DNA from 2 places in the Paenibacillus sp. p3-SID1389 genome. Region 2 is predicted to be linked to the other one. Evidence: riboswitches for the same ligand, from Rfam matches in the RefSeq annotation. Region 2 holds a riboswitch; the other holds the start of a gene.

What was found. Region 2 has a riboswitch for glycine ahead of gcvT (glycine cleavage system aminomethyltransferase GcvT). Riboswitches for the same ligand answer to the same signal wherever they lie in the genome.
Region 1: another riboswitch for glycine. It lies ahead of sdaAB (L-serine ammonia-lyase, iron-sulfur-dependent subunit beta); the one in region 2 lies ahead of gcvT (glycine cleavage system aminomethyltransferase GcvT).

The regions. Positions count from the first base shown of each region.
Region 1 covers NZ_JALXVO010000001.1:196,010-200,414, forward strand. Annotated here, with positions in the region: gene M3G15_RS00800 (S8 family serine peptidase) at 1-1,695, opposite strand, end outside; glycine riboswitch at 2,192-2,318, shown strand; gene sdaAB (L-serine ammonia-lyase, iron-sulfur-dependent subunit beta) at 2,482-3,153, shown strand; gene sdaAA (L-serine ammonia-lyase, iron-sulfur-dependent, subunit alpha) at 3,171-4,052, shown strand; gene M3G15_RS00815 (MFS transporter) at 4,208-4,405, opposite strand.
Region 2 covers NZ_JALXVO010000019.1:40,374-44,778, reverse strand. Annotated here, with positions in the region: gene proC (pyrroline-5-carboxylate reductase) at 1-815, shown strand, start outside; gene mtnB (methylthioribulose 1-phosphate dehydratase) at 885-1,559, shown strand; gene gcvH (glycine cleavage system protein GcvH) at 1,664-2,092, opposite strand; glycine riboswitch at 2,305-2,403, shown strand; glycine riboswitch at 2,404-2,523, shown strand; gene gcvT (glycine cleavage system aminomethyltransferase GcvT) at 2,614-3,744, shown strand; gene gcvPA (aminomethyl-transferring glycine dehydrogenase subunit GcvPA) at 3,764-4,405, shown strand, end outside.

The DNA.
Region 1 (4,405 bases), on a different contig from region 2:
AAAGCCTTCATATATTAAGGTAGGCGGCGTATGCTCTAGGACCGGTTCGTCCAAGTCTTCTCCGCCGGTCACCACGCGACCGGAGACGCTGCCGATCCCTTGGAGAACAGAGCCTACGGCGTTCAACGCATTTACAATGCCGTATCCATACCCGTTATTAGGGACTGTCTCATACTCGGCGTCTGTCCGCGGTGTGGCCGTGCTGGTCAGGATTTCCTCCAGCTGGTCTACCGTGAGGGAATGGTTGGCCTGCAGCAGCAAGGCAGCGATGGCTGTCGTATGCGGGCCTGCCATCGAGGTGCCGTCCCAGCCGCCTTCATAGGCACCACCGGGAACGGAGGACCGAATGTTGACCCCCGGTGCGGAAACTTCCGGTTTAATTTCACCGTAAGGCGAAGGTCCACGCAAAGAGAAATCCGCCAAATTCCCGTTGATGTCCGTAGCACCGGTGGCAAACGCTTCAGGATAGTTAGCTGGCGCAGCTACCGAACCGGGACCGCCGGGGTTGAAGATATCGGTGTTGCCCGCCGAGAACTCAGGGAAGATTTGCGCGCTTCTCCAAGCTTGTACGATCGGGCGGAACCATTCATCAATACCGGGGCCTCCTCCCCAGGAATTGTTCACCACGTCCGGAGCCAGCTCCGGATGCAGATTCCCTTCGGCATCCACCGGGGCGAGCAACCATTGGCCGCCGTCCAGAATGATGGCATCCGTGGTGGAGGGGTTAAAGATACGGACTGCGATCCATTTCGCCCCAGGCGCGACGCCGATCTGGTTCGAGCCGTCCGGCTCCGAACCAACCATCGTTCCCATGGTGTGCGTGCCGTGGCCGTGGCTATCGGTAGGCAGCGAAGCATGGCTGTGCGGATCATACCAGCTGAGTTCGGGATTCACGATATTGCCCGAAGCATCAAGGGCCCGCCATTTGCTCCGTAGAGCCGGGTGGTTGTAATCTACCCCGGTATCGAGGTTAGCTACAACGATGCCGGTGCCGTCGATGCCCATATTCCACACCTCGGGGGCATTGACCTGGGCGATGTTCCACTCGACGCTGCTTGGAGTAACGTCGGAGGGAGCTTGACTTGTGCCGCCCAGCGAAGAAGAAATTTCGTCGGCCGGTTTCACGGCAGGCTCTGCAGCCGCATCTTTGTGGATTTCAACCTTTTGCAGATGTCGTTCTTCATTCGGCAGAATTTTCTCCACTTCGGGGAAAAGGGCGATTTGCTCCAGTACTTCTTTCGAGCTTGTCACCGCCATGGCATTTACGATAAAGTAGCTTTTGTAGTCTTTCACCTCTCCGGATTGCTGGGCTTTCCGCAAGTATTCCTCCAGCGCATATTGGGTGCGGGAGGCCGTTTCGCGCAGGGCGCTGACAACGGAAGTCCGTACGGACAGCTTCGCGGCGGAAGGAGTGGATTTCTCCAGCTGGGCTTTCTGAAGAGCCAGCTTGGCGACCGAAGTTGTATCGGTCTGCTCCTTGAGTTTGACCAGGTAGGTGACGAAGTCGTCTTGCTTAAACTGGGTCTGCAATTTAGCGTCGATCTTGGCTTCGGCCACTTGGGGCGCGGTCGATCTCAGGCTGCTTTGTCCCGATACGCTGCTGCTGCTGGCGGAGGCGACGGGAACGAGAGTTAACGCAAGAAGGATCGACATGCCAAGCGAGAAAGGTTTGCGAAATCTCTTGAGACTTATCAACTTCTTCACTCCCTTTGATTAAGTTTTAAGCCCAACATCCATCCTGTGACGGCCGCCCGGAGAAACGAATAGCTGAGTCCGGACGCATTACGCCTGACAAAAATTGAAGCAAGTGCCTCTTGGGTACATCACCTCCTTCATGTAAAATAGTGGAAGCGGGTGTAAGTAAGTCATGGTGGATGTGGATGTGAGTTGAAGCCAATGCTGTGGAGAGAATCGTTTTAGTTTAGCAGGGGTCATAGAGTGAAGATAAGTTAACACGGAGCGCACCTTATTTTTCAACAATTCATAAAATAAGGTAAAATCTGGGGTTGTTACGGACAGTATATATCTGTAAAATCAGGTATACAAGTGGGTGGATGAGTAAAATATACATATTTTCTTATAAAAATAGGAAAAAATAACTAGAATTCAACGTGAACCACCGGAATTTATGTAAGATATCTTGACATCTTGCTGGCTTCGGTTTACATTAAGCACAAATTCATATCGGCGAATGAGGATGATGGGAGAGTCCGCGGGCTGATCCGAAAAGGGACGCCAGCTTAGCGGCACCGAAGGAGCAAGGGCCGGTCCTGCAGCCGGCAGCCGAATCTCTCAGGTACAAGGACCATGATCGGACGCCACTCTGGAGAGAGCGAACAGCCACCCAAGAGGTACATGGACCCGGATGTTAAGTTGAACCGGGAACATTAAACTTTCAGGTAACGGGGACAGAGCGAAAGGCAGCAGCCTTTTTGCTCTGTCTCTTTTTCGTCATAGAAAAAATGAGGGGAAGATGTAGCGATGCGATTTAAAAGCGTATTTTCTATTATCGGTCCGGCGATGATTGGGCCTTCCAGCTCACATACGGCCGGGGCTGTACGGATTGGACGATTTGCCCGTCAGCTGCTCGGAACCGCGCCGGTCAAGGCGGAGATTTGTTTCTACGGCTCCTTTGCCGAAACGTACAGCGGGCACGGTACCGATCTGGCCATCGTTGGCGGCATTCTGGATTACCGTACGGACGACGAGCGAATCCGCCAGTCGATGCAGGACGCTGAAAAGCAGGGGATTGAGGTGGTGTTTGCCACCGGAGTCCTGCCTGGGGCCCATCCGAATACGGTAAAAATAAAACTAACCCGCCAAGACGGAAGTCATATCGAGGTCATGGGGGCATCCATTGGCGGAGGGACGATCGTCATTCGCAACATCGACGGTTTTGAGGTGAAATGCTCAGGCGAGCTGCCGACGCTGGTCATCTCCCACGCAGACCGGCAAGGGGTACTGGCAGGGATTACGGCCTTGTTCAGCCGGGAGAACGTCAATATCGGCTACATTATTACCGATCGGAAAGGGCGGACCGCTGAGGCACTGACTGTTGTGGAAGCCGATTCGTCCATTCCGCCGGAATTAGTGGAGGCGATCCGTGCGTTGGAGCATGTCAGCCAAGTGTCCTATATTGATCTGACGAAGTAAAATGAGGAGGGAGCACGATGCGTTTTAAAAATTTACGTGAGCTGGCCCAGCTCTGTGAGCGGGAATCTCGCACGATTTCCAGCATTATGATTCAGGACCAGGTGGAAGAGAGCGGGCAATCGGAGGAAGAAATTTTGGCCGCCATGAACGAATACTACCAAATCATGAAAACGGCGGTGCATAAGGGGCTGACGGAGGATATCGTCTCCACAAGCGGGCTGACCGGCGGCGATGCCAAAAGGGTGGAGGCTTACCGCAATCGCAGTGAGACCTCGGTTGGTGACATCGCATGTCAGGCCATGGCTTATGCGCTGGCCGTGTCCGAGGTGAACGCTTCGATGGGCCGGATCGTCGCCACGCCGACGGCGGGCTCGTGCGGCATCATCCCCGGCGTGTTCGTCAGCGCCCAAGAGCGCTTCGGCTGGGAGGATGAGCATCTTGTGCGCGGGTTGTTTTGCGCGGGGGCCATCGGGTACGTGATCGCCAACAACTCGTTTATTTCCGGTGCAGAAGGGGGCTGCCAAGCAGAAATCGGATCGGCGATTGGGATGGCGGCCGGTGCAATGGTTGAGCTACGCGGTGGGACGCCGGAGCAGGCGGTGCACGCCGTTGGCCTCGCGTTAAAGAACACGCTGGGGTTGATCTGTGATCCCGTTGGCGGTCTCGTCGAAATTCCTTGTATCGTGCGTAACGGCTTTGGGGCGGTGAATGCGCTGGCTGCCGCCGATATGGCCTTGGCCGGTGTGCGCAGTGCGATCCCGTCGGACGAAGTCATCGACGTGATGCTGGAGGTGGGCTCGGCGATGCCCAGCCGCCATCGCGAAACCGCGCAGGGCGGGCTGGCACAAACGCCTACCGGCCGCAAAATCATGAAGGAGCTGCGAAGCCGGAAGAAGTAGAAGGAGTTGCTCCAAAGGTTTTCTTTTTTCAGAGGTAGGGTATGGATTTTGACGGTCGATGACCGAACCCACTTTGCGGGAAGCGACCATCGCGAGGATCGAGCCCGGGAAGATGACCAGTCCGGCATGGCTGGCGGTTAATCCGAAGCGATGCACTAAAATTTGCGGCAGCAAAAACAAGGTGGCAAAGCTGCCAGCGATACGGCCGACATGATCAAGGCCATCGCTTTGCCGCGCCGCTGGATCGGAACGTAACGGGATAACGTAACCATCGACAACGAAACGACCGCTCCGGCACCGGATGCTTGCACGACGCGAACGGCGAGCAGAATCCAGAAGCTCGGGCTAAACAA
Region 2 (4,405 bases):
GAGCGGGTTCGATGGCTGAAGCGATCGTACGCGGCTTGCTCCATAAGCAAGTTGCTGGCGCGGATCAAATTGTGATGCTGAATCGCTCGAACCGGGAACGGCTCGATTATTTAGCGCAAACCTACCAGGTACAAACAGCGGCTGAAGAGGACGCGAAACGGGTCTACTTGCGGGATGCATCGATTATCGTCCTGGCGATGAAGCCGAAGGACGCCGGCGAAGCTTTGGCTGAACTTGGACCGCTTCTGCGCGAGGGTCAGTTGATCGTCTCCCTGATCGCCGGCTTATCTATCGCGACGATTCAAGTCCTGCTTGGCAGTCCGGTCGCAGTGGCTCGCACGATGCCAAACACCTCCTGCTCCATCGGACATGGAGCTACCGGGATCTCCTTCTCTCCGGAGACCACCGAGGCGCAGCGCGCCCAAGTCTTGTCGATGTTTGAAGCCGTTGGAATGGTTAGCGTTATCCCTGAAGAACAAATGGAAATTTTGACGGGCGTATCCGGGAGCGGACCTGCATATGTTTATTATCTGATGGAAGCGATGATTGAAGCGGGCATCGAAGGCGGGCTAACACCAGAGCAATCCCGCGAGCTTACCGTGCAAACGGTGCTGGGCGCTGCCCTCATGATGTCGGAAACCGGCGAAGCGCCTACCAAGCTGCGTGCGGACATCACCTCGCCAAACGGTTCGACGCAAGCGGCGATCGGCGTGCTGGAAGCCGGCAGCTTTCAGCCGAACGTAAAGGCTGCGGTCCACCGGGCTGCCGAACGCTCGAAAGAAATGGGCGAAGCCGTGAGACAAGCGCTGTTGTAGCAGCGAAGCTGTGTGGTGCAGCGATGGCCGGCAATGCACTTAAGGCCAGTATGAAAGGGGGACGGCAGCATGAACTACGTCGATATCCCATGGGAAGAAAAACAAGCGGCGCTGGACGCCATCCAACGCCTGCGGGAGGAGTTCGCCGCCCGCGGTTGGTTCCCCGCTTCCAGCGGCAGCTTGTCGATGAGGGTCGGCCGGTATACGCCGGACCGGTTCGTGTTTGCCGTAACAGCCGACGAGACGTATAAGTCGGAGCTGTCAGCGGCACCCTCCCCTCCGGCAGGCGTGCTGTTCGTCGATTCCGCCGGCGCGCCCTGTGAGCCAACGCGGCTCAAGCCTTGCGCCGACGCACCGATACACGCGAGAATCTACCGGATGACCGGCTGCGGCGCGATCGCGCACGTACATACGACGTTCAATAATGTGCTCAGCGACTATTTCGCAGCGGATGGCGGCGTCCCACTCAAGGGAAACGAACTGCTCAAAAGCCTAGAGATATGGGAGACGCAAGCGGAGATCCGAGTGCCGATTCTGCCAAACGCCGCCGAGCTCCCTGCCATCCTCAAGCAAATCCCGGGCAGTCTGGATACAAGTGTGCCCGCGTTGTTGCTGCAAAATCACGGGATCTATGCCTGGGGGGCTAACATCACCAAGGCCAAGCGCCATCTGGAAGCGCTGGAATTTATGTTTGAAGCGCTGTACCGTTCCCTGCTGTTGCCCCCCAAAGGGCATCATGCCTAAAAAAACAACTCGCGACAAGCGATAGCGGAGTTATGCTGACCGAACATCAGCGGCTTCCGCGATTACGCTGACCGCGAGTTTCTTACTTTGCCCGAAATCTTGCTTTATCTCTCGATAAATTCCGCATACGCCTTCGCGTCCATCAAATTCGCCAGCGCGACGTTTGCGTCTTCCTTCAAACGAATGTGAACCATCCAGCCCCCGTCGTACGGCTCTTCATTCACGAGCTCCGGCGCGGTATCCAGCTCCCGGTTCACCGCCAGCACAGTCCCGCTGACCGGCGTAAACAAATCGGCGACCGTCTTAACGGATTCGATCGTTCCGATGCCTTCCTGCGCTTCGAATTCCTGCCCCGGTTCGGGCAGCTCCACGAACACGATGTCGCCCAGCCGATGTTGGGCTACGTCGGAGATGCCGATCTTCACCGTCCCATCCCCCAAATCAAGCACCCATTCATGCTCATCGCTGTACAACACGTTTTCCCTGATCTCACTAGCCAAAGCTTGCTCCTCCTCTTTCGGATGATCTAGCATACCTTACACATTGTGAATTATCTATCTTCGTATTTCCCTCGTTCAGATTATTCCAAACCTAGCTCTTATGTCAATATTATTAACACATTTGATAGAGTCTAGCAAAATGTAAGCGTAGCCTTTTCCAGTAAACGAATTTAATTAAAATTATTATGATAACTTTATTGACATCTAGGCGGTTTTTGAGTATTAATGAGATGTGTAAGCTGCGGTTGATGGCAGGGGGAGAGATTACAATTACCGTATTGTAACGCCGAAGGAGCAAGCCGCGAAGCGGTGAATCTCTCAGGCAAAAGGACCTCTGCCGGACGCAACTCTGGAGAGCATTCACGTAGAGGTGTCCTCTACGTGAATCACCCAAGGGGAAACCTGCGCGAGCTTCGAGCCTTAGCACAGGGTAACTCTCAGGTACAAGGGACAGAGCCGGGAAGAACCGTTAGGTAGGCTAGCGGGTTTTCTTTGGCCTGTCCTTTTTGCTGTTCTCAAAAATTGGCCGATCCGGCCCTTACGAGGTGATGGTAATGTCCGAATCCGCATTGCGGCGTACGCCGCTCTATCCCGGATATGCGCGTTATGAAGGAGTCCGCTGTATCGATTTCGGCGGTTGGGAGCTGCCGGTGCAGTTCAGCGGCATCCAGAAAGAGCACGAAGCCGTGCGCGAGCGCGCCGGTCTGTTTGACGTATCGCATATGGGCGAATTTTTCGTGGAGGGCCCTGAGTCGGAACGCTTTTTGCAACACATGACAACCAACGACGTGACTCTGCTTCAGCCGGGGAAAGCCCAATACACCTTGCTCTGCTATCCCGATGGCGGCGTGGTGGACGATCTGTTGATCTATCAACTGGATGAAGGCAAGTACATGCTGGTGGTCAACGCCTCGAATATTGAAAAAGACTGGGACTGGCTGCAGCAGCACCTTCCTGCTGAAGGTGTAACCATGCGGAACGCCTCCGACGAGACGGCGTTGCTTGCCGTTCAAGGGCCGCTGGCCGCCTCCCTCCTCTCCCCTCTTAGCGAAGGGGAGGATCCAGGGGCCTTGCGTCCGTTCACATTTATCCGGGAAGCGCGGATTGCCGGCATACCTGCCTTGCTGTCCAGAACCGGGTATACCGGCGAGGACGGATTTGAGTTGTATGTAGCAGCCGAGCAAGCGCAAGCGCTTTGGGACATACTGATGGAGGCCGGGGAGAGCCATGGCCTTCTCCCGGCCGGGCTGGGCGCTAGAGATACGCTGCGCTTCGAAGCTTGCCTGCCTCTGTACGGCCAGGAATTGGGACCTGAGATCACCCCGCTCGAAGCGGGCTTAAACCGATTCGTGAAGCTGGAGCAAGGCGACTTCATCGGCCGCGATGCATTGATCAAACAACGGGATGAAGGCATCCCTCGCCGCCTCGTCGGCCTGGAGATGATCGATCGCGGGATTCCGCGTACGCATTACCCGGTGTTTGCCGAAGGCTCTGAGGAACCGATCGGAGAAGTCACGACAGGCACGCAATCGCCTACCCTGAAAAAAAACCTCGGGATGGCGATCCTCACCAACCGCTATACCAAACCCGGCACGATTGTGGAGGTCGACATCCGCGGCAAGCGGCTGAAGGCCAAGGTCGTCCCGCTGCCGTTCTATCGCCGAAACCCTGCCGCCAAGCGGTGAAAGGAGAACACGAAATCAGATGCTAAAACATCGTTATTTGCCGTTAACCGAACAAGACCAAGCGGAAATGCTGCAAACGATCGGAGCAAGCTCCGTCCAAGAGCTGTTCAAGGACATTCCGGAGAGCATTCGCATTCAAGGTGAACTCCCGGTATCCCCTCGTTTAGACGAATACGCGCTGACCCGCCACTTAGCAGAACTTGCCGGTCGTAATGCCGACACCGACCGATTCACCAGCTTTCTTGGTGCCGGGATTTATGACCATCACATTCCTTCCGTCATTCAGCACGTCGTGTCCCGTTCGGAATTTTATACCGCGTACACGCCGTATCAGCCGGAAATTAGCCAAGGCGAGCTGCAGGCGATTTTCGAATTCCAGTCGTACATCTGCGAGCTGACCGGACTGAAGGTCGCCAATGCCAGCATGTACGACGGAGCTACCGCTTTAGCCGAAGCCGGCAACCTGGCCGCGGCTGCCACCAGACGCAAACAGCTTGTCGTCTCCCGCACCGTCCATCCGGAAGCACGCGAGGTGCTCGCCACCTACGCTCACGGTCTGAATCTGGAGATCGTTGAGGTTGGCTGGGAGCAAGGCGTAATTGATCGTGAGGCACTTGCTGCGGCCGTCACCAAGGACACCGCTGCCGTCTTGATCCAGAAC